DNA from 3 places in the Herbaspirillum sp. C7C8 genome. Region 1 is predicted to be linked to each of the others. Evidence: predicted binding sites of a transcription regulator. Region 1 holds the regulator's gene; each other region holds the start of a gene.
The links. The regulator sigma-54, encoded in region 1, starts transcription at its own class of promoters, with help from an activator protein. The targets are predictions, from matches to a motif close to TGGCANGNAANCTGCTTT.
Positions count from the first base shown of each region.

Region 2: the regulator sigma-54 is predicted to act here: its motif matches at 3,989-4,006, upstream of HWE01_RS08890 ([protein-PII] uridylyltransferase).
Region 3: the regulator sigma-54 is predicted to act here: its motif matches at 4,281-4,298, upstream of adh (aldehyde dehydrogenase).

Region 1 covers NZ_JABXGG010000011.1:100,979-111,804, forward strand. Annotated here, with positions in the region: gene HWE01_RS14365 (Lrp/AsnC family transcriptional regulator) at 1-350, opposite strand, end outside; gene mdeB (alpha-ketoglutarate dehydrogenase) at 625-3,306, shown strand; gene HWE01_RS14375 (SDR family oxidoreductase) at 3,472-4,230, shown strand; gene HWE01_RS14380 (UbiX family flavin prenyltransferase) at 4,401-5,003, opposite strand; gene grxD (Grx4 family monothiol glutaredoxin) at 5,029-5,340, opposite strand; gene hpf (ribosome hibernation-promoting factor, HPF/YfiA family) at 5,715-6,077, opposite strand; gene HWE01_RS14395 (RNA polymerase factor sigma-54) at 6,231-7,721, opposite strand; gene lptB (LPS export ABC transporter ATP-binding protein) at 7,821-8,564, opposite strand; gene lptA (lipopolysaccharide transport periplasmic protein LptA) at 8,567-9,175, opposite strand; gene lptC (LPS export ABC transporter periplasmic protein LptC) at 9,227-9,835, opposite strand; gene HWE01_RS14415 (KdsC family phosphatase) at 9,832-10,386, opposite strand; gene HWE01_RS14420 (KpsF/GutQ family sugar-phosphate isomerase) at 10,386-10,826, opposite strand, start outside.
Region 2 covers NZ_JABXGG010000005.1:213,881-224,706, forward strand. Annotated here, with positions in the region: gene HWE01_RS08880 (cyanophycin metabolism-associated DUF1854 family protein) at 1-414, shown strand, start outside; gene HWE01_RS08885 (pseudouridine synthase) at 489-1,235, opposite strand; gene HWE01_RS08890 ([protein-PII] uridylyltransferase) at 1,346-3,898, opposite strand; gene map (type I methionyl aminopeptidase) at 4,053-4,877, opposite strand; gene rpsB (30S ribosomal protein S2) at 5,200-5,940, shown strand; gene tsf (translation elongation factor Ts) at 6,077-6,964, shown strand; gene pyrH (UMP kinase) at 7,280-7,996, shown strand; gene frr (ribosome recycling factor) at 8,123-8,683, shown strand; gene uppS (polyprenyl diphosphate synthase) at 8,873-9,631, shown strand; gene HWE01_RS08925 (phosphatidate cytidylyltransferase) at 9,631-10,458, shown strand; gene ispC (1-deoxy-D-xylulose-5-phosphate reductoisomerase) at 10,485-10,826, shown strand, end outside.
Region 3 covers NZ_JABXGG010000017.1:53,067-63,892, reverse strand. Annotated here, with positions in the region: gene HWE01_RS18410 (PA0069 family radical SAM protein) at 1-11, opposite strand, end outside; gene HWE01_RS18405 (sigma-54-dependent Fis family transcriptional regulator) at 200-2,215, shown strand; gene HWE01_RS18400 (DUF779 domain-containing protein) at 2,196-2,585, opposite strand; gene adh (aldehyde dehydrogenase) at 2,690-4,210, opposite strand; gene HWE01_RS18390 (P-II family nitrogen regulator) at 4,474-4,812, opposite strand; gene HWE01_RS18385 (NAD(+) synthase) at 4,992-7,049, opposite strand; gene HWE01_RS18380 (GNAT family N-acetyltransferase) at 7,169-8,323, shown strand; gene HWE01_RS18375 (extracellular solute-binding protein) at 8,425-9,459, opposite strand; gene HWE01_RS18370 (Ppx/GppA phosphatase family protein) at 9,748-10,826, opposite strand, start outside.

The DNA of each region.
Region 1 (10,826 bases):
GTCAGCAGGTCGGGCACCACGATGCGCAGCAGGTAATCCTCGTCGCCGGTCATCAGATAGACTTCCATGACCTCATCGAAGGCACTCACCGCCGTCTCGAACTGGGCCAGCGCTTCGGCACCCTGGCGCTCCAGGATGACTTTGACAAAAACGTTCACCTTCAGGCCCAGCAGGTGCGGATCGGCCAGCGCTACATAGCGGGAGATGATGCCTTCGGTCTCCAGACGCTTCACACGGGCCAAAGTCGGCGAGGGGGAGAGGTTGATGCGGCTGGCCAGCTCCAGATTGCTGATCGAACTGTTCTCCTGCAGGATGTTCAGGATGCGCAAATCGGTGGTGTCGAGTTCCATTATCGAAATTTAATTCTGTCAGTTTCAGTTTCGCAGCACTGGATGCTGAATATTGTACGGCAACTTCCCATCTTAAGTGACTCATGCCGGGGCATAGGGCGTATCGTAGTCCGGTGCTTCGATCACAGTAGCCCTCAACGACAACAAGGCCAAAAAGGCGTCGGGTGCTCGGAGACGGATGGCGCGGCCTGTGTTTTACCGGCTTTTCGTCTCTTTGCATAGAGCAGTGATGCACCCGGCCCGGCGCACCCAGACAGGAGAACAGGAAGTGGACATGTCCCGCCCCAGCGACAGCGATATTGCCCGCGATATCGACCTCGATACCCAGGAAACCCAGGAGTGGCTGCAAGCGCTGCACAGCGTGCTGGCCGAGGCCGGTCCGGAACGCGCGCGCTTCCTGCTTTCGCGGCTGTCGGCAGCGGCTCAGCAATGGGGCGTGAACTGGCGCGATGCGCGCAATACCCCTTACGTCAACACGATCCGCCCGGAACAGGAGCCGCCCTTCCCTGGTGGCTCCGATGCCCAGGCCATTGAGGAGCGCATTGCCAGCATCATGCGCTGGAACGCGCTGGCCATGGTGGTGCGCGCCAACCGCGCCTATGGCGAACTGGGCGGGCATATCGCCAGCTATGCCTCGGCGGCGGACCTCTTCGAGGTCGGCTTCAACCACTTCTTCCGCGCCCGCGATGCGCAATTCGCGGGCGATGTCGTCTACTTCCAGCCGCACTCCGCGCCCGGCATCTATGCGCGGGCCTTCCTCGAAGGCGCCCTCGCCGAAGAGGATCTGGCCTACTACCGGCGCGAGATCGAGGCCAAGCGGGTGGGGCGCCAGGGTCTGTCGTCCTATCCGCATCCCTGGCTGATGCCGCAGTTCTGGCAGTTCCCGACCGGTTCCATGGGCATCGGCCCCATCAATGCCATCTACCAGGCGCGCTTTTTGCGCTACATGGAGCATCGCGGCCTGTTGCAGGATCAGGGGCGCAAGGTGTGGGGCGTCTTCGGCGATGGCGAGATGGACGAGCCCGAATCGCTGGCCGCGCTCTCGCTGGCCTCGCGCGAGAAGCTGGACAATCTGATCTTCGTGGTCAACTGCAACCTGCAGCGGCTCGATGGGCCGGTGCGCGGCAATGGTCATATCGTCGATGAACTGGAGACGCTCTTTGCCGGTGCCGGCTGGAACGTCATCAAGCTCTTGTGGGGCTCGGACTGGGATGGGTTGTTTGCGCGTGACCGGGACGGCGAACTGGTCGATGCCTTGAATCGTACGGTGGACGGGCAGTTGCAGACCTTCGCCGCCAATGATGGTGCTTTCAATCGCCAGCATTTCTTCGGCCAGACGCCGGGCACGCGCGCCATCGGCGCCACGCTCACCGATGAGGAAATCAATCGCCTGCGTCGCGGTGGCCATGACATGAAGAAGATCTTCTCGGCCTACCAGGCGGCGGCCAGCCATCGTGGCCAGCCCACGGTGATTCTGGCGCAGACCAAGAAGGGCTACGGCATGGGCGCGGCGGGCGAAGGCAAGATGACCACACACCAGCAGAAGAAGCTGGATGAAGAAAGCCTGCTGCAGTTCCGCGACCGCTTCAAGCTGCCGCTCACTGATGATCAATGCCGTGAGCTGGCCTTCTACAAGCCGGCCGATGACAGTCCGGAGATGAAGCACCTGCATGCCCGTCGCGCCGCGCTCGGCGGGTATCTGCCGCGCCGCCAGGCCGGGCAGGCAGGGCGCGCGGTGCCGCCGCTGGAGGCGCACGCCCGGTTCGCGCTGGAGGCCGACGGCAAGGAGATGTCCTCCACCATGGCGCTGGTGCGTCAGCTCGGCAATCTGTTGAAGGACAAGGATTTCGGCCAGTATGTCGTGCCCATCGTGGCCGATGAGGCGCGCACCTTCGGCATGGCCAACCTGTTCCGTCAGGTCGGCATCTATTCGTCGCAAGGGCAGTTGTATGAGCCGGAGGATATCGGTTCCATCCTCTACTATCGCGAAGCGAAAGATGGACAGATTCTGGAGGAGGGCATCACCGAGGCCGGCGCGATTTCTTCCTGGACCGCAGCGGCCACTGCCTACTCGGTGCATGGCACGCCGATGCTGCCCTTCTACATCTACTACTCGATGTTCGGTTTCCAGCGCATCGGCGATCTGATCTGGGCCGCTGCAGACCAGCGGGCGCGCGGCTTCCTGATCGGGGCTACCTCGGGGCGCACCACACTGGGCGGCGAGGGCCTGCAGCATCAGGATGGCAACAGCCTGGTGACGGCAGCGTCGATTCCCAACTGTGTTTCGTACGACCCGGCCTATGCGTATGAGCTGGCGGTGATCCTGGATGAGGGCATGCGCCGCATGATGGAACGCGGTGATGACGTGTTCTACTACATCACTGTCACCAACGAGAACGAGGCTCAGCCCAGTCTGCCGGACGGCGTGCAGGAGGGGATCCTGCGCGGTTTTTACTGCCTGGGTAGCAAGGCGGGTGCGCAGGTGCGCTTGCTGGGCTCGGGCCCCATTCTCAAGGAGGCCGTGGCCGCAGCGGCGCTGCTGCAGCAGCACTGGCAGATCGAGGCCGAGGTGTGGAGCGTGACCAGCTATACCGAGCTGGCACGTGATGGCGTGGCGACGCAACGTGCCCAGCGCCTGTCGGCCAGCCCGGCCCAGCCCTATGTAACGGCGCAATTGCAAGGCAGCGCAGCGCCGGTGATTGCGGTGAGCGATTACATCCGCAGCTTGCCCGAGAGCATCCGCGCGTTCGTGCCGGCGCCGTATGTGACCTTGGGTACGGACGGGTTTGGTCGCAGCGATACGCGGGTGAATCTGCGTGACTTCTTCGAGATCGATGCGCGCTGGATTGCGTATACGGCCTTGTGTGAAGTGTGGGGGGAGGATCGTGCGCGCTTGGAAGACGCGGCGCGGACCTTGGGTATCGATACCGGCAAGCCCCTGTCTTCCACAGTATGAAGCGTGAGAGGCAACAGATGAATGCCGGGCCGCCGGATTGAAAATCTCTCATCTGGCGCGACCCCGTGTTTGCTATAGTGAAAACCGCCCGTGCATCACGGGCGGTTTTTTATTGCGCCGTGATGCGCATCGTCCATGACATACCGTGAGTGAGGAGTACACACGATGGCTGCACCCAAACGTATTGCGCTGGTGACCGGCGCAGGTTCCGGCATCGGCCGGCAGATCACCCTGGCGCTGCTGCGCGAAGGCTATGGCGTGACGCTGGCCGGACGTCGCCAGGAGGCGCTGGAAGAGACGGTCAGGCTGGCCGCTGAACACGCTGCCCATGCGCTGGTGGTGGCGGCCGACGTGACTGATCCGGCGTCGGTGAAGCAGCTCTTCGCCAGGACGCGCGAACGCTTCGGGCGGCTGGACATGCTGTTCAACAATGCCGGCATCTTCGCCCCGCCGGTGTCGCTGGAAGAACTGAGCGTGGAGCAGTGGAAGGCGGCGGTGGACATCAACCTGACCGGGGTTTTCCTCTGCACCCAGGAAGCCTTCCGCATCATGAAGGAGCAGTCGCCGCGCGGTGGCCGCATCATCAACAACGGTTCGATTTCGGCGCATGCGCCGCGTCCGTTCTCGGCATCCTATACCGCGACCAAGCACGCCATCACGGGTCTGACCAAGGCCACCTCGCTGGATGGCCGCGCCTATGACATCGCCTGCGGCCAGATCGATATCGGCAATGCCTCCACCGACATGACCACCCTGATGAAGAAGGGAACGCTGCAGGCCGACGGCTCCACCAAGGTCGAGCCGACCATGGATGCCGAACACGTGGCCCGGGCCATCCTCTACATGGACAGCCTGCCGCTGGAGGCCAATGTGCAGTTCATGACCGTGATGGCGACCAAGATGCCCTATATCGGGCGGGGTTGATGGCCCTTGTTTGTTCCGAAATGAAGAAATGGCCGCAGTGATGAGCTGCGGCCATTTTTCTGAAGCGCTGAAAGGCTTGATCCTCTAGCCGATGATCAGCGCAGGACCCACGCCAATCTGAGATATTTGCAATCCGGCGTCGGAAGAGATGTTGCGGGACACGAAGAACGTCAGCCCGGATTACCCTTCATGCCCTGCCACTCCGGCGTCAACTGCATGGCAATCCCGAACATGTCCAGCACGCGCCCCAGGGTGTGATCCACCATTTCTTCCATGGACGCAGGGCGCTGGTAGAAGCCGGGCAGGGGCGGGAAGATCACGCCGCCCATTTCCGTGACTGAGGTCATGTTGCGCAGATGGGCCAGATTGAACGGGGTCTCGCGCACCATCAGCACCAGTCGGCGGCGTTCCTTGAGCACCACATCGGCTGCACGGGTGATGAGATTGTCGGAGAGGCCATGCGCCACGGCGGCCAGGGTCTTCATCGAACAGGGCGCCACCACCATGCCGGCAGAGGCGAACGAGCCACTGGCGATGCACGCGCCGACATCGCGCACGTTGTGCACCACATCGGCCAGCGCTTCCACATCCTTGCGCCGCATGTCCAGTTCCTGGTGCAGATTGAGCACGCCGGCTTCGGAGACCATCAGATGCGTCTCCACCTGACCATGCTTGCGCAGGTGTTCCAGCAGCCGGACACCATAGATGGCCCCGGTGGCCCCGGTGATCGCAACGATCAGGCGCTGGCGGGGCTGACTGGAAGAAGCACTCATGCGCGCTCTACGGGGCAGGGCAGACTCAGCCCTTGATCAGGGTCTGCAGCTCGCCCGAGGCGTACATCTCGCTCATGATGTCGGAGCCACCGACGAATTCGCCCTTCACGTACAGCTGGGGAATGGTCGGCCAGTTCGAGTATTCCTTGATGCCCTGGCGCACGTCGGGGCTTTCCAGCACGTTGACGGTGACGATGTTCTCGGCGCCGCTGGCCTTGAGCAGCTGGATGGCCTTGCCGGAAAAGCCGCATTGCGGGAACTGCGCGGTGCCCTTCATGAACAGCACCACAGGGTTTTGGGTCACGGTTTCTTTGATCCAGGATTGGACGTCGCTCATGGCTGTGCCTTTAAAAATGGGATTGCCCGACATTATAGGGAAAAGCCGGCAGGCGCGTTGAAATCGGCAGCACGCCATTCGTCCGTCTGAGCCGGCGGGAAATTGCATCAGGGAAATGATTTATATCGTATGCAGTTTCTTCTGGGCAGCAGATGAGGGTGCTGCGCAAGACATTCAAGCAGAGCGATGAACAATGTTCACTGCGGTTTTGCCGGGAAGTTGCCCGGCGTAATGATTTATATGTTTTTCACAGGCATCGCCGATGCTGTGGCCCCAATGAAAAAGGGCGCTTGCGCGCCCCTTCCTCGTGAAATCCGGCTGGCTTTCTCAGCAGCCCTGCAGGCTGCGAGGTGGCTTGCCGTTGGTGTCCTGGCTTATGCCGCTCCGGCTACCGCATCCTCGGGCGTGTCGTCCGGCAGGCGCTTGGCAATGGAGTGATGCTCCTGCAACTTGTCCTTGTGCTTGATGACCTGGCGATCGAGCTTGTCGATCAGGGTGTCAATGGCAGCGTAGAGGTCGTGTGCGATGCTTTCCGCATGTAGATCCTTCCCCTTGATGTGGACGTTGATTTCCGCTTTTTGGCGCTTTTCCTTTTCTGTGAGTTTATCTACGCTCAGGATCACGCTGACGTCGATCACGTTGTCGAAATGGCGCTTGATACGCGAGAGCTTGCTTTGCACGTATTCCCGGATGGCGGGGGTCAGTTCGAGGTGGTGTCCACTGATGGTCAGATTCATACAAGACTCCTATCGTGAAGTCACTGGAGGTTCGTGCAATCGATCCTGCTGCAGCTGTACCACGGGCACGGTCTTCGTGTCGGATGGCGTGGGCATCAGTCGGGATGCTTGCCTGAACACAGCAACGGTACTGCAGAAAAACTGAGGAAAAACTCAGAGGGACTTGCGGAGATTGACTGGCGGAATCTTCAACACTTCGCGGTATTTGGCGACTGTGCGTCGCGCGACCACCATGCCTTGTTCTGCCAGCATATCCGCAATCTTGCTATCGGATAATGGGGTCTGCGGGTTTTCGGCTCCTATCAACTGTTTGATCAGCGCCCGTATCGCGGTGGAGGAAGCTTCGCCTCCGGTTTCAGTCGCGACGTGGCTACCGAAGAAGTATTTCAACTCAAACATACCATGCGGAGTGAGCATGTATTTCTGAGTCGTCACGCGAGAGATGGTGCTCTCGTGTAGACCCAGTGTATCAGCAATTTCACGCAGCACAAGGGGGCGCATGGCCACTGCACCATGGGAAAAGAAGTTTCTTTGACGTTCCACAATAGCCTGCGCGACGCGCAAAATTGTATCGAAACGTTGCCGCATGTTCTTGATGAGCCACTTGGCTTCCTGCAACTGCGAGGACAGCGAACCTTCGCCCTTGGCCTGCTTCAAGGCACTGGCGTACATCGCATTGACGCGCAGCTTGGGCATGACCTCATGGTTGAGCATGACCTGCCAGCCGTTCTTTGTCTGCTTGACAATCACGTCCGGCACCACGTAGTCCGAGGCGTCACGCGCGAATTCGGCACCCGGATGCGGACGGCACTGGCGGATCACGGCCTGGGCTTCACGCAGGTCTTCGTCATCACAATCGAGAGCCTTCTTGATCTTGTTGAAGTCGCGCTGGGCGAACAGCGGCAGGTAATCCTCAACGATCCTCAGCGCCAGCTTGCGCGTGACAAAGGGGATCTTGGGCAGGCGGCGGATCTGCAAGGCCAGGCATTCGCCGGCACTGCGCGCGCCCACGCCGGCCGGGTCCAGGCTCTGCAGCAGCTTGAGCGAAATCGACAGCTCTTCCATGTCGATACCCAGCTCTTCAGGCAGGCGCGCGAGGATGTCTTCCAGCGGTTCTTCCAGATAGCCGCTCTCGTCGAGCGCATCGGTGAGCAGTTCCAGCAGCGCACGATCGCGCAGGGTGCGCGCAGTCACGCGGATCTGTTCCAGCAGGTGTTCGCGCAGGGTCAGTTCATGGGCTTCCAGCTGCGGGCGGGCATCGTCGTCATCGGGTGACTTGCCGCTGCGGGCGACGTCATCGAAGCTCCAGTCGGCATCACCGGTGACACCGGTGTCCGGATTGTTGTCCTGGTACTCGAAGCTGGAATCGCCATCGCTGGCAGCGGGCGTCGCTTCGCCGCTGTTTTCATGAGGGGTGTCGGCCACGCCACTGGAAGGCGAACTGGAGACGGCACCGTCGGCCAGCAGACGCACCGAATTGTCGAGAGCGTCATCGAGACGCTCCAGCAGGGGATTGTCGGAGAGGATCTGTTCCAGTTCCTGGTGCAGTTCCAGCGTCGACAGTTGCAGCAGCCTGATCGACTGCTGCAGTTGCGGCGTCAATGCGAGGTGCTGCGAGGTACGTAACTGGAGCGACTGTTTCATCTGTCTTTCTGAAAGCGGCGTGGCCCGCGGGTTGCTGTGCCTGTCGTTGCGTGATGCCTGGGTGTCGGTGATGCTCGATACGTAGGGCGACTGTGCTGCTTACATGCGGAAGTGCTCGCCCAGATAGACGCGGCGTACCGACTCGTTGGCAATGATCTCTTCCGGATTGCCGCTGGCCAGCACCGTGCCCTGGTTGATGATGTAGGCGCGATCGCAGATGCCCAGCGTCTCGCGCACGTTGTGGTCGGTGATGAGCACGCCGATGCCACGCTCCTTGAGGAAGCGCACGATACGCTGGATCTCGATCACCGCAATCGGGTCGATACCGGCAAACGGTTCATCGAGCAGCACGAAGCGCGGATCGGTGGCCAGCGCGCGAGCGATCTCGACGCGTCGGCGCTCACCGCCCGACAGTGACAGGGCCTGGCTTTCGCGCAGCTTTTCGATCTGCAGTTCGTGCAGCAGGTTGTTGAGGCGGCCCTCGATTTCATCGCGCGAGAGCGGCTTGCCGTCTTCCTGGCGCAGCTCCAGCACGGCGCGGATGTTGTCTTCCACCGTCAGCTTGCGAAACACCGAGGCTTCCTGCGGCAGGTAGGATAGGCCCATGGTGGCGCGCTTGTGAATGGGCATGCGCGAAATGGGCGCGCCATCCAGGTCGATCTCGCCGCCATCGGAGGGTACCAGCCCCACGATCATGTAGAACGAGGTGGTCTTGCCGGCACCATTGGGGCCGAGCAGGCCGACCACTTCGCCGCTGCGCACTTCCATCGAGACATCGCGCACCACCTGGCGCGCGCCGTAACTTTTCTTCAGGCCGCGAACGACCAGCGAACTGGCTACCATCCTTACTGGTCCTTTCCGTTCTGACGACGCGCTGCCGGCTGGGCCGGTGCTGCGGGCTGGGCGTCCGTGGCCGGCGGCGGGTTCTTGGGCTGGATCACGGCCGTGATGCGGCCCGCGCCCGGCTTGCTCTGGCCGCTGGCAGTGTTGTTGACCGAATAGAATTCGGCGCGGCTGTCATAGGAAATGAATTCGCCGTTGACTTCATCGGTGATGCGGTCGCCGTCCATGCGCTGGATGTGGGCGCGCTGGAACAGCTTGGACACTTCCGTCTGCTCCGAATACTCGATGCGCTCGGCCTGGCCTTCGATCCACAGATTGGGGCCGCCGTCACGCTTCTGGCGGAAGGTTGCCAGCGCACCAGGCGCGGCATACAGCACCGCATTTTCATAACCGTACTGATCGGTCGTCAATACCACGCGGCCGGCCTTGATGATCAGGGTGCCACGTGTCATCACGACGTTGCCGGTGAAGGTCTTCACCTGGCGCACGTCGTCATAGACCATCTGGTCTGCCTCGATGTTGGTGGGCTTGGTGGAGTCCGCCTTCTCGGCGTTGGCCACACCGCACACGGCAGCCAGCATCAGCATCGGCAGTAAGAGTGAGCGTTTCATTGGTTTCCTGTCTGTTCGATTCTTGGCGTTCTTGTCCGGGACTGAACCGGCTTAGCGTTTCTTCGGTGCGGGCTCGTAATAGCCGCGTACATTGCCGAGCAGCTGCACCACCTGCGTCGCATTGTTGGCCACCATGCCCACCCCATTGAGGCGCGTGGTCCCCATGGTCATGGCGACCGGCTTGTCGGTCTTGACGATTTCATCATCGGGCAACAGCAGCAGGTATTGCGAGACCAGGTGCATTTCTTCGCGGCCCTTGTAGGGCGCGCGGATTGCATTGGCATTGCCGTACATGTGGATCTGGGTCTGGTCGTCGGTGACCCGTGCGGTATCCGAATAGAGCTGCATGGGCGCCTGGTTCTGGTCCAGGTTGTGCACCACCGGCTTGGTGATCTCGAAGGAGTCATCGCTGGGGAAGTGCACCATCTTGACGCCGGAAACGTCATAGCGCGGCAGGCCGGTCGGACCCATCTTCACGTAGCTGAAGTTTTCCAGATAGTAGTCGGGTTTGCCGCGCGGACGCTGCGCCGGCTGCTGGTCGCCGGAGGCGCGCATGACCTGCATGACCCAGAAGCTGCCCAGGGCCGCCGCGATCAGGATCACCAGGATCACCGCCAGGCGGATGCGTTCGGCCTGGCGTTCGCCGCTGCGCCCGCTCATGTCAGGTACGGCGCCAGCGCCGCCTCGTAGTTGCCTTGTGCGGCCAGTACCAGGTCGCAGATCTCGCGCACCGCGCCATGGCCGCCGGCGGCCTGCGTGACATAGTCGCTGCGCGATTTCACCTCACGATGACCGTTGGCCACGCAGGCCTTGAAACCCACGCGGGTCAGCACCGGCAGGTCGATGATGTCGTCACCCAGGTAGCCGCACTCCTGCGGGGTGAGCTGTACTTGCTGCAGCAATTGTTCGAAGGCCTGGCGCTTGTCATGGATGCCCTGGAACACATGGGCAATGCCCAGGTCGCGCGCGCGGCGCAACACGTAGGGAGACTGGCGCGCGGTGATGATGGCGGCGGCAGTACCGTACTGCTGCATCATCTTGATGCCGTGGCCGTCGAGGGCGTTGAAGCGCTTGAAGACTTCCCCCTCGTCGCCGTAGTACAGACCGGCATCGGTCAGTACCCCGTCGACGTCGAAGATCATCAGGCGGATCGCGGCCGCCTTGGCGAGTGCTGCAGCGGGCAGGGTGCTGGCGAAGGCTGGCGCGTTCATCAGATCACCTTGGCGCGAGTCAGGTCGTGGATGTGCAGCGCGCCCGTGAGCACGCCGTCCGCATCGGTGACCAGCAGCTGGTTGATGCGGAACTGTTCCATGAGCTGCACCGCGTCCACCGCCAGTTGGTCCTGCTGGACGGTCTGCGGATGGGCGTGCATGACATCGGCGATACGGAACCTGGTGAAGTCCGTACCGCGCTCCAGCAGACGGCGCAGGTCGCCATCGGTGAACACGCCGATGGGCCGGAATTGCTCATCGACCACGGCGGTCATGGCCATGCCCTTGCGCGTGATTTCCATCAGCGCGGCCGAGAGCGACACATCCGGACGCACGGCGGGAATCGCTTCGCCGCTGCGCATGACGTCGCGCACGTGGGTCAGCAGGCGCCGGCCCAGCGCACCACCGGGGTGGGAGCGGGCAAAATCCTCCTCGACGAA
Region 2 (10,826 bases), on a different contig from region 1:
GACGCCCAGGGCGGCGTGCACGAGCACGTGATTCCGGTGCGTGCATTTCCGATCACATCGCCTGAAAGCGGGCTATCTCTGGTCAGCAGCGATGGTCATGAGCTGGCCTGGATCGACACGCTGGATCAAGTGGATGCCGCGACGCGCCGCCTGATCGAGGAAGAACTCGCCAGCCGCGAATTCATGCCGGAGATCCAGCGCATCGTCAGTGTCTCCACCTTCGCCACGCCCAGCGACTGGACCGTGCAGACCACGCGTGGCACCACCACCTTCACGCTCAAGGGCGAGGAAGACATCCGCCGCCTGGCGGCGCCGGCACTGCTGATTGCGGACAGTCACGGCATCCAGTTCCTGATCCGCGACCAGAAGGCGCTGGACAAGCACAGCCGCAAGATTCTGGATCGCTTCCTCTGACCCCTTTTGCCTGCTGCAAAAGAGAACGGCCCTGATGGTGAGTCAGGGCCGTTTTTTCATCCAGGGGATCGCGTTCAGAACTTCTCGTCCGGTCGCAGATAGCGCCACTGGCCGGTCGGCAGTTCACCCAGCTTCACCCCGCCGATACGCACGCGCTTCAAGCCGATCACCTTCAGTCCGACCATGTCGCACATGCGGCGGATCTGGCGCTTCTTGCCTTCGCGCAGGATGAAGCGCAGCTGATCTTCGTTCTGCCACATCACCTTGGCCGGACGCAGCGGCTTGCCGTCCATGATGAGACCGTGGTTCAGGCGCTTGAGATCGGATTCGGGCAGCTTGCCGGGGCGGGTGTATTGCACGCGCACCAGGTATTCCTTGTCGACCGCCGAATCCTCGCCGATCAACTGCTTGGCGATGCGGCCATCCTGGGTCAGTACCAGGAGGCCCACCGAATCGATGTCCAGCCGTCCGGCCGGTACCAGGCTCTTCAACTGGCGCGGGTGGAAGCGCATCTCGGTCTGGTCTTCGGCCCAGCGCGACTGTTCATTGACCAGCACCACGGCCGGCTTGTAGCCATCCTCGGCCTGGCCGCTGACGTAGCCCATGGGCTTGTTGATGAGGATGGTCACACGCTGCGCCTGTTCGGCGCTGGCCTGACGTTCCACGGTGACCTTCTGGTGCGGCAGCACCTTGCTGCCCAGCACCGACACCACCTGGCCATCCACGCGCACCCAGCCTTTCTCGATCCACTCGTCGGCTTCGCGGCGCGAGCACAGGCCGAGTTCGGACATGCGTTTGGAAAGTCGTACAGGTTCAGTCATGGGGATTGCCTTGCGAAAAACGGAGGGCCGGCCAGCGGCGAGGGTGAGATTGTACGGCCAGCCGCGCCGCCGCGCCAGACCGGGCGGCAGCGCGGACAGGGTGAGGCGGGTCAGATGCGCAGGGTCTGGAGCAGCTCGGTTTCCAGCATGATCTGGTTGCGCGGCTGGGACAGGCCCGGGCCGTCGATGAGGAACACGTCTTCCACGCGCTCGCCCAGCGTCATGACCTTGGCCGTGTGCAGGTTGATCCGATACTTGGCCAGCACGTTGGAGATCGAATACAGCAGTCCGGCGCGGTCATTGGCCGAGACCGACAGCAGGTAATACTGGCCGCGTTCATCCGGGCGCAGGTCCACCGAGGGATTGACCGGGAAGGTGCGCGACAGGCGCGACAGGCGCGCCTTGGACGGTGCCGGCAGCGGCTCCTCCGACAGCAGCAGGGCGCCGAGCTCGTGCTCGATCAGGTTGATGATGTCGCGGTAGTTCTTGGCGAATACCGGCGCATTGATGAGGAAGGCATCCAGCGCGTAGTTGTTGCGGGTGGTGTGGATCTTGGCGTCGAAGATGCTGAAGCTTTTTTCATCGAAATAGCTGCAGATGCGCGCAAACAGGTCGGGGCGGTCGGGTGTGTAGACCGCCACCTGCACCCCTTCGCCAATGGGCGCCAGGCGGCAGCGCACCAGCGGTACGCCGGTCTCCACCTTGTCGTAGAAGCAGCGCGTCTGCCAGGCGATGTCGGAGGCGTCGTGGCGCAGGAAGTAGGCCACGTCCAGCTGCTTCCACAGCTTTTCGTGGGCATCGGCCGGCAGTCCGTAGAGGCGCAGGGTCTTGATGGCTTCCTGCTGGGTGTTCTTCAGTTCGCGGTCGGCCGAGGGGGCTTCTCCGCCCAGCACGCGCAGGGTCATGCGGTAGAGGTCTTCGAGCAGCTTGCCCTTCCAGGCGTTCCAGACCTTGGGGCTGGTACCGCGGATGTCGGCCACCGTCAGCAGGTAGAGTGCGGTCAGATGGCGCTCATCCTTGACCAGCTGGGCGAAGGCGGTGATGACGTCGGGGTCCGACATGTCCTGTTTCTGCGCCACGTGTGACATGGCCAGATGCTGCTCGACCAGAAACACGATCAGCTCGGTATTGTCCGGCGAGATGCCGTGCTGCTCGCAGAAGGCGCGGGCGTCGGCCATGCCCAGCTTGGAGTGGTCGCCACCCCGGCCCTTGGCGATGTCGTGGAACAGTGCTGCAACATACAGCACCCAGGGCTGGCCGAAGTTGGCCATCAACTGGCTGCAGAAGGGGTATTCATGCGCGTGTTCGCTCATGGTGAAGCGGCGTACGTTGCGCACCACCATCAGGATGTGCTGGTCCACCGTGTAGACGTGGAACAGGTCATGCTGCATCTGCCCGACGATCTGGCGGAAGTTCGGCAGATAGCGGCCCAGCACGCTGGTGGAGTTCATCCCGCGCAGGGCATGGGTGATGCCGCGCTTGCTCTGGATGATCTGCATGAACAGGCGGTGATTGTCCGGATTGGCGCGGAAGGCGTTGTCGATCTTGAAGCGCGCGTGCCACAGCGCACGCAGGGTGCGCGCGGACATGTCCTTGAGTTCCGGATGCTCGGACAGCACCAGAAACACTTCCAGCATGGCCGAAGGCGTCTCCTCGAAGACCTTGTCATGGGCGATGTCGACGAATCCGTTGACTTCATTGAAGCGCTCGTTGAGCGGGCGCGGCACGGCCTGCTGCGGGAACAGGTGCGCTTCGATGTTCTGCAGCAGGATGGTGTTCAACTGGGTGACCGCCTTGGCGGCCCAGTAGTAGCGCTGCATCAGGTATTCGCTGGCGCGCCGGGTGTCGGTGGTCTTGAAGCCGAAGGTCTCGGCAATCGGGGTCTGGATGTCGAATACCAGGCGGTCTTCACGGCGATCCGTGACGATGTGCAGGCGGATGCGGATGTCCTTGAAGGCGCGTTCCTTCTGACGCAACTGGCGCGCCTCGGTGGAGGTCAGCATGCCGTGCTCGGCCAGTTCGCCCCAGGAATTGCCCAGGCCCGCTGCCTTGGCTACCCACAGGATCACCTGCAGGTCACGCAGGCCGCCGGGACTTTCCTTGCAGTTGGGTTCCAGACTGTAGGGGGTATCTTCATATTTGATGTGGCGCTGGCGCATTTCCAGGGTCTTGGCCTGGAAGAAGGCCAGCGAGTCCAGTGCGGCCAGGTAGCGTTCCTGCAATTGCTTGAAAAGAGCGCGGTTGCCGGTCACCAGGCGGGCTTCCAGCAGACTGGTCTGTACCGTGATGTCGGCGGCGGATTCATCCAGGCACTCGTCGATGGTGCGGATGCTGTGGCCAATTTCCAGACCGATGTCCCAGAACAACTGTACCAGGGACTCCAGTTTTTCCTTCTTGGCGGCATCCGGGGTCTGGTCCAGCAGGATCAGCACGTCCACATCCGAATGCGGGAACAGCTCGCCCCGACCATAGCCGCCCACGGCCACCAGGGCGGCGTTGCCGGACATGCCCAGTTCCTCCCAGGCGGTGGTGAGGGCCTCATCCACGTTGCGGCGCAACTGCGCCAGCAACTGCTCGGTCTTGTGGTTGGACTGGAACACCTCGATGGCTTGCTGGCGTGCGGCCTTGAGCTGTTTCTTGAGCGTGATGGCGAGTGTGGGCATCGTGGTAGGCAATCAGACAATCAGTGCTGGCAAGGCGGCGGGGCGGCGCCAAACGTGAACGAAGCCGCATCCCCATGCGGCTTCGGGCCCCAAGCAGGTTTCGTGCCGGAAACTGTGCGCAGCGTGGATGGGCACATGGTTCCGGCGGCCAGGATCACGCCGGGGTGGCGACCTGGTTCCGGATGAAGGCGGGCGGCGCCGGCATGCCGGGCGACACCGTCAGCACCTCGAAACCGGTCTCGGTGACCAGCACGGTGTGTTCCCACTGGGCCGACAGGCTGCGATCCTTGGTCTTGATGGTCCAGCCATCGCCCATTTCGCGGATTTCACGGCGGCCGGCGTTGATCATCGGTTCGACCGTGAAGATCATGCCGGCTTCCAGCTTTTCCAGCGTGCCGGGGCGACCGTAGTGCAGCACCTGCGGCTCTTCATGGAAGACCTTGCCGATACCGTGGCCGCAGAATTCGCGCACCACGCTGTAGCCGGCCTTTTCGGCATGCTGCTGGATGACATGGCCGATGTCGCCCAGGTGGGCGCCGGGCTTGATCTTGGAGATACCCAGCCACATGCACTCATACGTGATTTCGGTCAGGCGGCGCGCCAGGATGGAGGGTTCGCCCAGGAAGAACATGCGGCTGGTGTCGCCGTGGTAACCATCCTTGATGATGGTGACGTCGATGTTGAGCACGTCACCGTTCTTCATCACCTTGTCGCCCGGGATGCCATGGCAGATCACGTCGTTGAGGGACGTGCAGATCGCCTTGGGGTAGGGCGTGTAGCCCGGCGGACAGTAGTTCAGCGGGGCCGGGATGCTGCCTTGCACGTTGGTCATGTACTCGTGGCAGAGGCGGTCGATCTCGCCGGTGGTCACGCCCGGTTTCACGAAGGGGGTGATGTAGTCCAGCACCTCGGCGGCCAGCCGGCCGGCCACGCGCATGCCTTCGATGTCTTCGGCGGTCTTGATGGTGATGTTGCCCATGATGAATCGCAATTCGCTAGAAAATCGTCAAATCAGGATTATAGACGACGGGGGTGGTTTCTGTTTTGTGCGCTCGGGGCGACCTGGCTTCATGTGCTACTTGAACAAAAGGGCAGGGTCGAGTAGAATGCCGGGCTGATCTGAAACCACGGATTGGTTGTCGAATGTGATGTGCGGAATGATTCTTCATGTGGCTTTGACAATAAATGTTGTAAAAACTGTCGTAAAAATCTTTTGAAACGCGAATCCGTTCGCTAAAAGGGTGTCCGGCTGCATGAGCCGGATGACCGAGCGGATTCCAGACCTAACCCTGGAGAAATTCATGTCCGTTACCATGCGCGAAATGCTGGAAGCCGGTGTCCACTTCGGTCACCAAACCCGCTTCTGGAACCCCAAGATGGCCCCCTTCATTTTCGGCCATCGCAACAAGATTCACATCGTCAACCTGGAAAAGACCCTGGGCATGTACCAGGAAGCCGTCAAGTACGTGCGCCAGCTGTCGGCCAATCGCGGCACCATCCTGTTCGTCGGCACCAAGCGTCAAGCTCGCGACATTCTGGCCGCTGAAGCGCAACGCGCTGGCGTGCCCTACGTTGACCAGCGCTGGCTGGGCGGCATGCTGACCAACTTCAAGACCATCAAGACCTCCATCAAGCGTCTGAAGGACATGGAAGCTGCCATGGAAGACGGTTCGGTCGAGAAGCTGTCCAAGAAGGAAGCCCTGCTGTTCAGCCGCGAGCAAGAAAAGCTGCAGAAGGCCATCGGCGGCATCAAGGACATGGGCGGCATTCCTGACGCCATCTTCGTCATCGACGTCGGCTACCACAAGGGCGCCATCACCGAAGCCGCCAAGCTGGGCATTCCGGTCATCGGCGTGGTCGATACCAACCACTCGCCCGAAGGCGTCACCTACGTGATCCCGGGCAACGACGACTCCGCCAAGGCGATCGCTCTGTACGCTCGCGGCATGGCTGACGCCGTGCTGGAAGGCCGCGCCAACGCCGTCAACGACGTTGTCGAAGCAGTCAAGGGCGATGAATTCGTCGAGGTCGAGCAGGCTTGATTCTGCTCTTCCGGTAGTACGGTAGTCCAAAAAGGGGTGACAGCGGGTAGTGACGCAGTGGCCCCTTTTTTTTGATTCAATTTTCGAGTTTCAGGCATGCCGCAAATGCGGGATGCCTCCAAGTCAGGAGAAAAGTATGGCGGCAATTACCGCAGCAATGGTGGGCGATCTGCGTGCGAAGACCGACGCGCCGATGATGGAATGCAAGAAGGCGCTGACCGAAGCCGATGGCGACATGGCCAAGGCCGAAGAGATTCTGCGCGTCAAGCTGGGCAGCAAGGCTTCCAAGGCATCTTCCCGCATCACCGCAGAAGGCGTGATCTCGACCTACATCGCTGGCAAGGTCGGCGCGCTGGTCGAAGTGAACTGCGAAACCGACTTCGTGACCAAGAACGACGAGTTCATCGGTCTGGTCGAAGCCGCTGCCAAGCTGGTGGTCGAGCAGAACCCGGCTGACGTGGCTGCCCTGGGCGCCTGCAAGCTGGCCGACGGCAAGACCCTGGAAGAACTGCGCACCGAACTGATCGGCCGCATCGGCGAGAACATGTCGTTCCGTCGCTTCCAGCGTTTCGAAACCACCGGCAAGCTGGCTTCCTACCTGCACGGCACCCGCATCGGCGTGATCGTCGAGTTCGACGGCGCCGAAGAGCAGGTCGGCAAGGACGTGGCCATGCACATCGCCGCCATGAAGCCGGTCGCTCTGTCGGCCGAGCAAGTGCCGGCTGACCTGATCGAGAAGGAACGCTCGGTCGCGGCCCTGAAGGCTGCCGAATCCGGCAAGCCCGCTGATATCGTCGCCAAGATGGTGGACGGTTCGGTGCAGAAGTACCTGAAGGAAGTGTCGCTGTTCAACCAGGCTTTCGTGAAGAACGACAAGCAAAGCGTCGAACAGATGTTGAAGGCGGCCAATACCACCGTCAAGTCGTTCGCCATGTACGTGGTCGGCGAAGGCATCGAGAAGAAGCAGGACGACTTCGCAGCTGAAGTCGCAGCGCAAGTGGCTGCAGCGAAACAAGCTCAGTAAGCGTCGCAGGAAAAACGGGCCGAGAGGCCCGTTTTTTTAAGCCGGCCACCGGGAACTTTCGCGGCCGCCTGCATCTACAGTCAGGGTCAGCAATTGGCTGGCGTTGATGAGGGCAGGGCAAGGCAGGCGGAAGCTGCAGTACCAGCAGCAAGCAGCAATAAAGGCAATACAGGCAGTACATCAAGGCGCAGCAGCACAATCCCCTCATGCGTTCGGACGATCCCTGATGACGAAAATGCGCCATTTCGTCGGGCTACAGCGAGTGCCGGCGCGTCAATACGTAATTCAACCTCGGAAAGAACACGGAGCCCTGCAATGACAACACCAGCTTACAAGCGCGTACTCCTCAAACTCTCCGGCGAAGCACTCATGGGCGACGACGCCTACGGTATCAATCGCGCGACCATCGAACGCATGGTCGCGGATGTAGCAGAAATCAGCAAACTGGGCGTGGAACTGGCCATCGTGATCGGTGGCGGCAACATCTTCCGCGGCGTGGCGCCGGGCGCCCAGGGCATGGATCGTGCGACCGCCGACTACATGGGCATGCTGGCCACCGTCATGAACTCGCTGGCCCTGGCCGATGCTATGCGCCAGGCCGGCCTGACGGCCCGCGTGATGTCGGCCATCGGCATCGAGCAGGTGGTCGAGCCCTACGTGCGCCCCAAGGCGCTGCAATACCTGGAAGAAGGCAAGATCGTGGTCTTCGCCGCCGGTACCGGCAACCCCTTCTTCACCACCGACACCGCGGCCGCCCTGCGTGGTTCGGAAATCGGTGCCCAGATCGTGCTGAAGGCCACCAAGGTCGATGGCGTCTACACCGCCGACCCCAAGAAGGACCCGACAGCAACCCGCTACCAGTCGATTTCCTTCGACGAAGCCATCGCCAAGCACCTGCAGGTGATGGATGCGACCGCCTTTGCGCTGTGCCGTGACCAGAAGCTGCCGATCAAGGTGTTTTCCATCGTCAAGCCGGGTGCGTTGAAGAGCGTGGTCATGGGTGACGACGAAGGGACCCTGGTCCACGTCTGATCATATCTGAACGATATTGCAGTGCAGAAACCGGCCGCAGGCCGGGATTCCCGTTTACAATGCCCGTCTTTCAGGCATTTGCCATCAAGACAAGCCAAGTTATTGCACCAAAGTTAGGAGAGCAGCATGAGTGTCGCTGACGTCAAGAAAAATACCGAGCAGAAGATGGCCAAGTCCATCGAAACCCTGAAGGCCAACCTGGCCAAGGTCCGTACCGGCCGTGCCCACACCGGCCTGCTGGACCAGGTCATGGTCGAATACTATGGTTCGCCGACCGGCCTGTCGCAGGTCGCCAACCTGACCCTGATCGATGCCCGCACCATCGGTGTGCAGCCCTTCGAGAAGAAGATGGCCGCCGTCATCGAAAAGGCCATCCGCGAAGCCGACCTGGGCCTCAATCCGGCCACCCACGGCGACCTGATCCGCGTGCCGATGCCCGCGCTGACCGAAGAACGCCGCAAGGAAATGGTCAAGCTGGTCAAGAGCGAAGCCGAAGATGCCAAGATCGCCGTGCGCAACATCCGCCGCGAAGGCAACGAAGGTCTGAAGAAGCTGGTCAAGGACAAGATCGCCTCGGAAGACGAAGAGCGTCGCGGCCAGGACGAGATCCAGAAGCTGACCGACAAGTTCGTCGCCGACATCGACAAGATGGTCTCCGAGAAGGAAAAGGAAGTCATGACGGTGTAAGCCGTCCTTGCAGGGCCTACGCGCGGCTGCTCTGGCGACCGCGCTGCACGACCAGTCGAAGACAGAAAAAGTGCAGGCGGGGAGCGGGGAAGGCGGTAGGGGCAGAACTGGCCGGTTTGTCAAAGCGGCCCCGCCCCATTACCATGAGTCGCTTCCCTCCCTTGCACGGAAAAGCAATAAATCATTTACATGAAGCATCAAAGCTCAACTCTGGCGGTTCCGGAGACCTCCGCGGTACCGCGCCATGTTGCCATCATCATGGACGGCAATGGTCGTTGGGCGACCAAACGTTTCCTGCCGCGTGTGGCGGGCCATGCCAAGGGGGTGGACGCGGTGCGCTCCATCGTCGAGGCCGCCGCCGAGCGCGGTATCGAATTTCTCACCCTGTTTGCCTTCAGCTCCGAGAACTGGCGCCGTCCTGCCGACGAAGTGTCGGTCCTGATGCGTCTGTTCATGACGGTGCTGGAGCGCGAAGTGGGCAAGATGGCCAACAATGGCATCCGCCTGCGCATCGTCGGCGATATGAGCCGTTTCGATCCCAAACTGCAGGAAATGGCGGCCAAGGCCGAAGCCCAGACCGCCGCCAACAGCCGCCTGACGCTGACCGTGTGTGCCAACTATGGCGGCCGCTGGGATGTGATGCAGGCTGTCTCCAGGATGGTCAAGGACAAGCCGGGCGCGACTGACTACACCGAAGAAGAGCTGGCCCCTTACCTGGCCATGGCCTACGCTCCCGAGCCTGACCTGTTCATCCGCACCGGCGGCGAGCAGCGTATCTCCAATTTCCTGTTGTGGCAGCTGGCCTATAGCGAGCTGTATTTCACCGAGACTTTCTGGCCTGATTTCGATGCCAAGGCGCTGGACCAGGCGATCGGTTCCTATCAACAACGCGAGCGCCGCTTCGGGCGCACCAGCGCCCAGGTGCTGGACCAGAAAAAGGTTTCCTGATGCTCAAGACGCGTGTCATCACGGCGTTGATCCTGCTGGCAATCCTGTTGCCGATCCTGTATTTCGCTTATTTCCCGGCCTTTGCCATGGCGGTGCTGGTATTTTTTGCCGCCGGTTCGTGGGAATGCTTCCGACTCTTCAAGAGCCCGCGGCCGACCCTGTGGGCGGCCGTATGGACGCTGGTCTTCAGCGTGATCCTGTTCTTCTCGGGCCTGCCCAGCGTGCGCGCCCTGTACGTGTTGTGCGTCCTGTTGTGGGTCTTGCGCTTCGTACCGGCATTGGGGCTGGGGCTGCCCGGGATCGAGGCCTTCAGCAATCGTCTGCTCAACGCTACCTACATGCTGTCCATCCTCGGTTGCTTCGTGGCCATCGTGGACCTGTTCCAGCATTCGCCGCTGTATCTGCTCTCGGTGATGGCGGTGGTGTGGGTGGCCGATATCGGCGCCTATTTCTCGGGCAAGGGGTTCGGCCGCCACAAGCTGGCGCCCACCATTTCCCCGGGCAAGTCCTGGGAAGGTGCCATCGGCGGCTGGCTGGCCGTGCTGGTGATCTCGGCGGCGGTGGCCATGTCCATGGGCGGGGGCGAGACCTTCCAGTATCAGCTCTTCAATCGCTGGGGCTGGGGCGGCTTTGTCGGTGTGTTGAGCCTCATGGTGGCCGCCAGCGTGGTCGGCGACCTGTTCGAGTCGCAGCTCAAGCGCCGCGCCGGCATGAAGGACAGCAGCAACCTGCTGCCCGGCCATGGCGGTGTGCTCGACCGTATCGATGCGCTCATCCCGGTGCTGCCGCTGGCAGCGTTGGTCGATCTGTGGCTGGCGGCTGCCTGAGCCGCCACTTTCCTCCTGGAAATTCCATGCAGTCCATCAGCATTCTCGGCGCTACCGGCTCCATCGGCGTATCCACGCTGGACGTGGTGGCCCGTCATCCCGACCGATATCGCGTCTTTGCGTTGAGCGCCCACTCCCGGGTGGCCGAGCTGGCAGAGCAGTGCCGGCGTTTCCGTCCGCAAGTGGCGGTGGTCGGCTCGGCCGATGCGGCAGCCCAATTGCAGGCCCTGCTGCGTGCCGCCGACCTGTCCACCGAGGTGCTGCACGGCCCACAGGCACTGTGCGATATCGCCGCGGCCGACGGCTGCGACATGGTCATGGCGGCCATCGTCGGTGCCGCCGGGCTGGCCTCTACCCTGGCTGCGGCG
Region 3 (10,826 bases), on a different contig from region 1:
AAGGAAGCCAAGGCAAGCTCAAAGATACTGTATATATGAACAGTATTTTGCCTTCACTTGGGGCGCACTGCAAATGCTGTTTCAATTTGTCCGGGTGCCGCATTAATCGGTTATGCTTGTTCACCCTCAGCTTCCCATCAGCGAAGAAAGCGACCACAAAGGGGGAACAAGGACCACCCGAGGTCCCAAGGAGACAAGGATGCAATACCAGGCAAACCGGCGCGCTGCCGGTGCATTGCTGGGCGCCTCGCCCCTGGTGCAGTCCGGCGCCGATGCGCTGCTGGATCTGCAGGCTATCGAACGCTCGCACCAGCGCAGCTCGTCCTACGGCATCACGCGCGGCCAGCGCCCCGATCTGGACGCGCTCTCGCGCGCCGACCTGGCACAGACGCTGGAAGCCAACCAGGCCCTCTCCGGCCACGCCCGCCCGGTCATGGAAACCCTCTACGACCAGATCCGCAATACCCACAGCATGGTGATCCTGTCGGACGCTGAAGGTACCATCCTGCACACCCTGGGCGACAGCGATTTCCTGGCCAAGGCCGACCGCGTGGCGCTGGGTCCGGGTGGATGCTGGTCGGAACAATTGCGTGGCACCAATGCCATCGGTACGGCCCTGTTCGAGCAGAAGCCGACCACCGTACATGCCCAGCAGCACTATCTGGATGCCAACCGTTTCCTGACCTGTTCAGCCGCCCCCATCTTCGACCATCGCGGCCAGGTGCTGGGGGTGCTGGACGTCTCCGGCGAATGCGGCAGCTTCCACAAGCACACCATGGCGCTGGTACGCATGTCGGCGCAGATGATAGAAAACCACCTGCTGGCCGGCAGCTTCCCCGATTGCATCACCCTGCACTTCCACAGCCGTGCCGAATTCGTCGGCACGCTGGTCGAAGGCATCGTCAGCTTCACCCCGGGCGGACGCTTCCTGGCGGCCAACCGCAGTGCGCAGTTCCAGTTGGGGCTGACGCTGGCGGCGCTGCAATCGCATACCTTCGCATCGCTCTTCGGGGTACCGCTGTCGCTGCTGTTCGAGCACCATCGCAAGGCCGCCCCGGGCTTGCTGGAGCTGTGCCTGCACAACGGCATCCGCATCCATGGACGGGCCGAACTGCGGCTGCGCGACCAGCATTTTCAGAATGCGCGCGAAGCCATCATCGATACGCCGCACACGATCCCCGCCGACCGCCCGGCGCCCGTTGCACGGCCTCATGCAGGCCCGCCGCGTCCCGGCCTGCAGGCACTCGATACCGGCGACGCCCGCATGAGCGCCCTCATCGCCAAGTTGCGCAAGGTCATCGACCGCGATATTCCCATCCTCATCACCGGCGAGACCGGTACCGGCAAGGAATGGCTGGCCCAGGCCATCCACCGCGAGAGCGCGCGCTTGCGGGCCACGCAAACCCGGACAGGCGCAGCGCCTTTCGTGGCCGTGAATTGCTCGGCCATTCCGGAGAATCTGATCGAGGCCGAACTGTTCGGCTATGAAGACGGCGCCTTCACCGGTGCGCGTCGCAAGGGAGCGCTGGGCAAGATCGCCCAGGCCCAGGGCGGCACCCTCTTCCTCGATGAGATCGGCGACATGCCGCTGGCCCTGCAAGGCCGCCTGCTGCGGGTCTTGCAGGAACGCGCGGTGACGCCCCTGGGCAGCCAGCGCGTCATCCCGGTGGACTTCGCGCTGGTGTGCGCCACCAACCAGCCACTGCGCGAGATGGCCGCGCGTCATGCCTTCCGCGAAGACCTGTACTACCGTATCAACGGCCTGCAGGTGAAGCTGCCAGCTCTGCGCGAACGCAGCGACCTGGTCGGCCTGATCGAGCGCATTCTGGAGCAGGAAGGCGGCGCCGACGCGCCGCGCTTCGATACCCAGGCCCTGGCCCTGCTGCAGGCCAGCCGCTGGCCGGGCAATCTGCGGCAGCTCTCCAACCTGATCCGCACCGCCCTGGCCATGGCCGAGGGCCAGGCCTGGATAGGGGTGGAACACCTGCCAGATGACTTTCTGGAAGAGGCGGCGCCCGTGCAGGCGGCTTGCGAGATGCCGGTACACATGGCATATGAAGAAAAACGCGAAAAATCGCTCTCCATGCACGACAGCGAATGGGCTGCCATCGAGCGCGCCCTGCGCACCCATGACGGCAACGTCAGCGCCGCTGCCAAGGCGCTGGGCGTGTCGCGCAATACGCTCTACCGGCGCTTCAAGTCACGCGGGCACTGAGCGGCGCCAGCGGCGCCAGCGCCTCGTACTCCTCATCGGTAAACAGCCGCGAGCGCGTCAGGAAGCGCTTGCCGCTGCCGTTCTCCAGCGAGAACATGCCGCCGTTGCCATTGACCACGTCAATGATCAGTTGCGTATGCTTCCAGTATTCGAACTGGTCGGCGCCGATGTAGAACGGCACGCCATCGATCTCTCCCAGATGCACATCGGTATCGCCCAGCGTGAAGTCGCCGGCGGGATAGCACATCGGCGCGCTGCCATCGCAGCAACCGCCGGACTGGAAGAAGATCAATTCACCATGCCGCCTCTTCAACTGACGCAGCAAGTCCACCGTGGCCTCGGTGGCCGTTACCCTGGGCAATGCCTTCATCGCCATTCTCCTGTCGGATCTACCATAAAAGCGGCGCCGGCCGCGGGGAGGCGGACCGGCGCCGAAGCTGCCTTGCTGCAAGGAGTCAAACGAAGATCACGCGATCAGAAGAAGCCCAGCGCCTTGGGGCTGTAGCTGACCAGCAGGTTCTTGGTCTGCTGGTAGTGGTCCAGCATCATCTTGTGGTTTTCACGGCCGATGCCGGATTGCTTGTAGCCACCGAAGGCCGCATGCGCCGGATACAGGTGATAGCAATTGGTCCATACGCGACCAGCCTGGATCTCGCGACCCATGCGGAAGGCACGCGTGCCATCGCGGGTCCACAGACCCGCGCCCAGGCCGTACAGGGTGTCATTGGCGATGGACAGGGCTTCTTCCTCATCCTTGAAGGTGGTCACCGAGACGACGGGGCCGAAGATTTCTTCCTGGAAGATGCGCATCTTGTTGTTGCCCTGGAACACCGTCGGCTTGACGTAATAGCCCGAGGCCAGGTCGCCACCCAGTTCTTCACGTCCGCCGCCGGCCAGCACCTTGGCGCCTTCCTGCTTGCCGATGTCGATGTAGGAGAGGATCTTTTCCAGCTGCTCCTGCGAGGCTTGCGCGCCGATCATGGTGCTCTTGTCCAGCGGGTTGCCCTGCTTGATGGCGGCCACGCGCTTCAAGGCACGTTCGATGAAGCGCTCGTAGATCGATTCCTGCACCAGCACGCGCGAGGGGCAGGTGCAGACTTCGCCCTGGTTCAGCGCGAACATGGCGAAGCCTTCCAGGGCCTTGTCGAAGAATTCGTCATCCTTGTCCAGCACGTCGGCAAAGAAGATGTTGGGCGACTTGCCGCCCAGCTCCAGGGTCACCGGGATCAGGTTCTGCGAGGCGTACTGCATGATCAGGCGGCCGGTGGTGGTCTCGCCGGTGAAGGCGATCTTGGCGATACGCTTGTTGGAGGCCAGCGGCTTGCCCGCTTCCACACCGAAGCCCTGCACGATGTTGACCACGCCGGGCGGGATCAGGTCAGCGATCAGTTCGATCAGGACCATGATGGAAGCCGGGGTCTGCTCGGCCGGCTTCAAGACCACGCAGTTACCGGCGGCCAGCGCCGGGGCCAGCTTCCACACCGCCATCAGGATGGGGAAGTTCCAGGGGATGATCTGGCCGACCACGCCCAGCGGCTCATGGAAGTGGTAGGCATAGGTGTCGTTGTCGATGGGGCAGATGCTGCCTTCCTGGGTGCGCACGGCGGCGGCGAAATAACGGAAGTGGTCGATGGCCAGCGGGATGTCGGCGGCCATGGTTTCGCGGATGGGCTTGCCGTTGTCCAGGGTTTCGGCGGTGGCCAGCAGCTCCAGGTTGGCTTCCATGCGGTCGGCGATCTTGAGCAGCATGTTGGCGCGCTCGGTGGGGGACGTCTTGCCCCAGCTCTTCTTGGCCGCGTGGGCGGCGTCCAGCGCCAGCTCCACGTCTTCGGCGCTGGAGCGGGCCACTTCACAGAAGGCGCGTCCGATCACCGGGCTGATGTTCTCGAAGTATTCGCCCTTGACCGGGGGCACGAATTTGCCACCGATGAAGTTGTCGTAACGTTGCTTGAAGGGATCGCGTACGCCGAGTTTGCTGATGTCTGCCAGGTTCATGTCGTCTCCGTTCGGGTTATGGTTGAAATCCCGCCGCGATCATGGCCGCGGCGGAGGTTCATCCCTCTGGATGGCAAATCGCATGCCAGCCTGCAAACCCGCTCTGGACGGGCCTTGCGCGCCAGCATCATTGTCACGCTGTGTCAATCTGGCGCAGCCCGGGACAGCGCAGAGGGACAGCCTGACACACTCTTTTTCTTGCACTGCGGACGTAAAAAAACCGGCCAGCGGCCGGTCTCTCGTGATGCTTGCGCTGTCCTGAATCAGACGGCATCCGGGCCGGTTTCGCCGGTACGGATACGGATCACCTGTTCCACTTCCTGCACGAAGATCTTGCCGTCGCCGATCTTGCCGGTGCGGGCGGCCTTGATGATGGCGTCCACGGCCTGCTCGACCACCTTGTCGTCCACCACGACCTCGATCTTGACCTTGGGCAGGAAATCGACCACGTATTCGGCACCGCGATAGAGTTCGGTGTGGCCCTTCTGGCGTCCGAAGCCTTTCACTTCGGTGACCGTCAGGCCCGTGACGCCGACTTCGGCGAGGGATTCACGCACCTCGTCCAGCTTGAACGGTTTGATGATGGCGGTCACTTGTTTCATGGCAATTCCTCTCTTGGTATGTCGTAAAGAAACGATCTCAACGATCTATTGAATAGCGGATACAGCATTTATTATTATTTTACTGGCAAGACCATGGCGTCCTGCCCACTTGCACATTGTCAATCAGGCGTGCCCAGCTTTCAACCTTCTTGCACAAGCCGGGCCATAAAAAGCCGGATTCAGTCCTCCAGATCGGGAATACGTTCCAGATCCCGGAGCCAGACGGTGGCCTCGCCATCGCTGGGTGCGCGCCAATCCCCACGCGGCGAGAGCGAGCCGCCCGAGCCGACCTTGGGCGCATTGGGCACGCAGGAGCGCTTGAACTGGCTGGTCTTGAAGAAGCGATAGACGAAGATACCCAGGTTTTTCTTGATCTGCGGCAAGCTGTACTGGTTGCGCGCACCATGCAGCCCATCCGGCCAATGGCCGATGCTGCGGTCTTGCCAGGCGCTGTGCGCCAGGAAAGCCACCTTGGCCGGCGTGAAGCCATAGCGCAGGATGTAATAGAGATTGAAGTCCTGCAACTCGTAGGGACCGATGAAATCCTGCGTGCGCTGGCCCGGCTCGCCGTCCGAGGCGCCCGGCACCAGTTCCGGGCTGATTTCGGTTTCGAGGATGTGGATCAGCACTTCCGGCTGCTTCAGTTCCAGCGAACCCGATTCGGCCACCCAGCGCACCAGGTGCGTGATCAAGGTCTTGGGCACGCTGGCGTTGACGTTGTAGTGCGACATGTGGTCGCCCACGCCATAGGTACACCAGCCCAGCGCCAGTTCGGACAGGTCGCCGGTGCCGATGACGATGGCACCGTGATGATTGGCCAGGCGGAACAGGTGATTGGTGCGCTCGCCCGCCTGCACGTTTTCGAAGGTGATGTCATAGACCGGCTCACCGCGTGAATACGGATGAGCCAGGTCCTTCAACATCTGTTCGCAGCTGGGGCGGATATCGATCTCCTGCGCCGAGCAGCCGACCTGCGCCATCAGCTGATGCGCCTGCACCAGCGTGCGGCTGCTGGTGGCAAAGCCGGGCATGGTATAGGCCAGGATGTTGGAACGCGGCAGGCCCAGCTTGTCCATGGCCTTGGCGCAGACCAGCAGCGCATGGGTCGAATCGAGACCACCGGACACACCGATGACGACCTTCTTGATGTTCGAAGAAGACAGGCGCTGCACCAGTGCCTGCACCTGGATGTTGTAGACCTCGCGGCAGCGCAGTTCGCGCTGTTCGGCATTGGCCGGCACATAGGGGAAGCGCGCCACCCGGCGTTGCAGCGGCAAGGGCTGCTCCTGCGGGATCTGCACATCGAAGCGCACGACCTCGAATCGGCGTACTTCTTCTGCATGACGGCGTACCGACTGGCCGAAGGTGGTCTGGTGAAAGCGCTCACGCGAGAGGCGTTCCAGGTCGATGTCGGCATAGATCACGTGACCGCCTTCGGCAAAGCGCTCGGACTCGGCCAGCAGTTCACCGTTCTCGCAGATGAGCGCCTGACCATCCCAGGCCAGGTCGGTGGTGGATTCGCCATTGCCGGCCGAGGAATAGAGATAGGCCGCCAGACAGCGCGCCGATTGCTGCGACACCAGCTGATGCCGATAGCCCGACTTGCCGACCACGATGTTGGAGGCCGACAGGTTCACCAGCACGGTAGCCCCGGCCAGTGCGGCAAAGGAGGACGGCGGGATCGGCACCCAGACGTCTTCGCAGATCTCGATATGGAAGCGGAAGTCGGGGATGTTGCCGATCTCGAACAGCAGATGGCTGCCGAAGTCCACGTCCTGCCCCAAGAGGCGGGTACGGCGGGTGACGGCGCAATCGGCGCTGCTGAACTGGCGCGCTTCGTAGAATTCGCTGTAGTTGGGCAGGTAGCTCTTGGGCACCACGCCCAGGATGCGGCCGTTGTGGACCACCACGGCACAGTTGTAGAGCTGGTGATCGACCTTCAGCGGCATGCCCACGATGAGAGCGGCGGAGATGCGCATGGACGCTTCCAGCACCGATTGCAGGGCCTGCAGGGAGGCTTCCAGCAAGGCGCGCTGCTGGAACAGATCTTCGCAGCTGTAGGCCGACAGGCCCAGTTCGGGGAAGGACACCAGGGCCGCACCACGGGCGGCGGCCTGTTCGGCCAGGGCGATGGTAGCTTGCGCGTTGAAGCCGGGATCGGCCACCTTGCAGTCCGGCACTGCCACGGCGACGCGGGCGAAACCGTGGTTGTAGAGATTGAAGAAGGGGCTTTGCATAGCGTGTGTTGGACTCCGTGCACTTCGCCAGGGCGGCGACGCGTTCTGTTCATTTTGCGTAGAATGCCTGTTCGAGCGGGCCGTGGGCCGCGCCATCTTTCGCAGGTCACTTGCAGTCCATGGATTATCGCACGCGAATCGTTTCTTCTCTGGCCGAGATCGGCCCGTCCCGCTGGGATGCGCTGGTGACAGCCCAGGCCGAGGGCAATCCCTTCCTCTCCTACGCCTTCCTGCATGCGCTGCACGAGAGCGGCAGCGCCAGTCCGGAATCCGGCTGGGAGCCACATTATCTGACGCTGTGGCAGGCCGATGGCGAGCAGGAGCAACTGGTGGCCGCCCTGCCCCTGTATCGCAAGTTTCACTCGTATGGCGAATACGTCTTCGACTGGGCCTGGGCCGAGGCTTACCAGCGGCATGGCGTGGACTACTACCCCAAGCTGCTCTCGGCCATCCCCTTCACGCCGGTACGCGGCGCGCGCCTGCTGGCCATCGACGAGACTGCCCGCGCGGCGCTGGTGAACGCATTACGGGCGCTGCAGGAGCGAAGTGAAGTTTCCTCCACGCATATCCTGTATCCCCCGCCGGAACAGGCGCAGCTGCTGGCGGACGACGGGTTCCTGCTGCGCAGCGGGGTGCAGTTCCACTGGCACAATGAAGGGTATGGCAATTTTGCGCAATTCGTCGATACGCTGGACCGCAAGAAGCGCAAGAACATCCTGGCCGAGCGCCGCAAGGTAGCCGAGCAAGGGGTGCGCTTCGTCTGGCTGCGCGGGGCCGAGATCACCGAGGCGCACTGGCGCTTCTTCAATCGCTGCTATCGGCACACCTATGCAGCGCACTACTCCACGCCTTACCTGAACCTGGATTTCTTCCGCCGTATCGGTGAGACCATGCCGCAGCATTTGCTGCTGACGGTGGCACTGCGGGACGATGAGCCAATCGCCTCTTCGCTGACGGTGCATGACGCCGATACGCTCTATGGTCGCTACTGGGGCGCGCTGGAACACGTGCCCTGCCTGCATTTCGAGACCGCGTATTACCAGCCGCTGGAATTCTGCATCGCCGAGAAGATCACCTGGTTCGAAGGCGGCGCCCAGGGTGAGCACAAGATGGCGCGCGGTTTCCTGCCGCAGAAAACCTGGTCGGCGCACTGGCTGGCGCATCCGGGGTTCTACGATGCGGTGGAGCACTTCCTGTCGCGGGAAAGCAATGGTATCGAAGGCTACATTTCCGAGCTGAACGAACATGATCCCTTCCGGGGTACGCCGCGCTGATTCGTCCTTCTCCCTCTGACATGAAAAAACCGGCCCGCGCATCACACGGACCGGTTTTCATCAAAACACCCAAACGATTTAAATCGTTTAAATCCTTTTAATTATTTATAGCCAACGCGATCCAGCATCTGCAACACCTTCTGCTGGTTGGCTCCCACCGCGCCCACATTGATGACTTCGGCCTTGAACGGCCCCATCTTCACCAGTGCCGGGTTCTCGGTCTTCACGCTCTTGACGGCAGGCCATTCGTTATTGCCTTCGGCGAAGTAACGCTGGGCCGAATCGCTGGCCAGGTATTCCAGGAACTGCACGGCTTCAGCCTTGTGCGGCGCGTTCTTGGCCACACCGCCACCGGCGATGTTGACGTGCGCACCGTAGCTCTTCTGGTTGGGCCAGACGATGCCGACCTTTTCCATCAGCGCCACGTCTTCCGGCTTGGTCGAACGCAGCAGGCGCGCCACATAGTAGGAGTTGGAAATGGCCACGCCGCACTCACCCGAACCGACCGCCTTGATCTGGTCAGTATCGCCACCGACCGGCTGGCGCGCCTGATTGGCGACCATGCCCTTCAACACGGCTTCGGTCTTGGCCGCGCCGTCATGCTCCAGCAGCGCGCCGAACAGCGACACGTTGTAGGGGTGCGAACCACTGCGGGTGCACAGCTTGCCCTTGTTCTTCGGATCGCCCAGGGCTTCATAGGTATCGACGTCTTCCGGCTTGACGCTGGCCTTGTTGTAGACGATCACGCGGGCGCGGGTGGAGAAGCCGAACCACTGCGTACCCTCGCCGCCTTCCTTGCTGTGCAGGTTGGCGGGAATGCGCTCATCGAGCAGCTTGGACTTGACCGGCTGGAACAGCCCTTCGCTCTGCGCCTTCCACAGACGGGCCGCATCCACCAGCAGGATCACATCGGCCGGGCTGGAAGCGCCTTCGCTCTTCAAGCGCGCCAGGATGCCGGCATCGTCACCGTCGACACGGTTGATCTTGATGCCGGTGGCCTTGGTGAAATCGGCGTAGAGGGCTTCGTCAGTCTGGTAGTGGCGCGCCGAATAGAGATTGATGACCTTCTCCTGCGCGAAGCTGGAAGCGGCAATGGCAGCCAGCACGGCGCCGACGGCGAGTTGACGGTGGAACATGGACCATCCTTTTCAAAAAGAGTGAACGACCGCCGTCATTGAAACGGCGTTTTCTTTTGGCGCGGAAGGCGGTCCGGGAAGGTGGGACTGGGCTGTCGCAGTGGGCAATCTCGGGATCGCCTCGTTGTGGACTCAAGGCGTAATGCCTGAGCGGTTCATGGACCGCTGACGACTATATCACAAACAAGAAGCATTATCATCTGCGCAAATCCATCCGGCGCAGCACGATACAAAACGCCCTTGCCGGCAGCCGCGCGGCAAGGGCGTGTTGGAGGCGATATGAAGCAATCAGATGAGCTTGACCGCAAAGTCCACACCGATGCCGGCCCACCATTCCTGCTCCTTCTGGAACCAGAAGGAAATGCTCGGATGTTCCCTGATGTAGTCGCGGCGGATCTCCAGGTCGATACGGCTCTTGAGCTTGACCCGCACCTTCTCCAGATCCAGCGTGATGTGTGCATGGCGGAACATCACCGCCAGCCGCAAGGCCAGCACCGCCTTGGCGAAATCGACATCGGCCAGCATCTCGCTGATCTTCTTGAGGTTGCCCTTCTGCCCGAGGATCAAGGTACTCATCAGACGCTGTTCGCGCGTGGTGAAACCGGGCAAGTCGGCATTGGCGATCATGTAGGCCGAATGCTTGTGGTAACCGGTGGGCGAAACGACCAGCCCGGTCTCGTGCAGCAGTGCGCTCCAGTAGAGATAGCGCGCGTAGGAATCGGTAGCGGGCTTGAGCAGTTGGAAGAAACCCAGCGCGGTATCGGCCACACCATGCGCACGGGCGGCATCGACGTGGAAGCGGCGGGCGAACTCTTCCACCGAACGGTCACGACGGTCGGCCTTGGTGGCGCGCAATTGCAGGTCCCACATCACGCCCATGCGCAGGCCGGCTTCCACCGGCGTGATCAGCGCAATGCCGAACTCCTGCATGAAGCCGATCAGTACCGCCAGCCCGCCCATGATCACGCCGGCGCGATCAGCCTTCATGCCATCGAGCGCGATCTGGCTGACGTGGCCAAAATCGATCAGGCGCTGCATCAGGTCGGCCAGGCTGGGCAGCGTGATACGGCCATCACCCATGTTGTTGCGACGGATGGTATCGGCGATGGCGCGCATGGTGCCGGAAGATCCGTAGACGTTGACACTGGTCGCATCAAAGCTGAAGAGATGCACCGCATCTTCCACATGCGAACGCGCCGAAATGATGGCGCGCTCGAAAGCGGCCGCCGTAATGGCGCCGTCGGGGAAGAAGGCCAGGCTCTGGTTGACTGTGCCGATGCCGAAGGATTCGACGTGACGGATATGTTCGCCCAGACCACGGATGACTTCAGTGGAACCGCCGCCAATGTCGATGACCATGCGTTCCT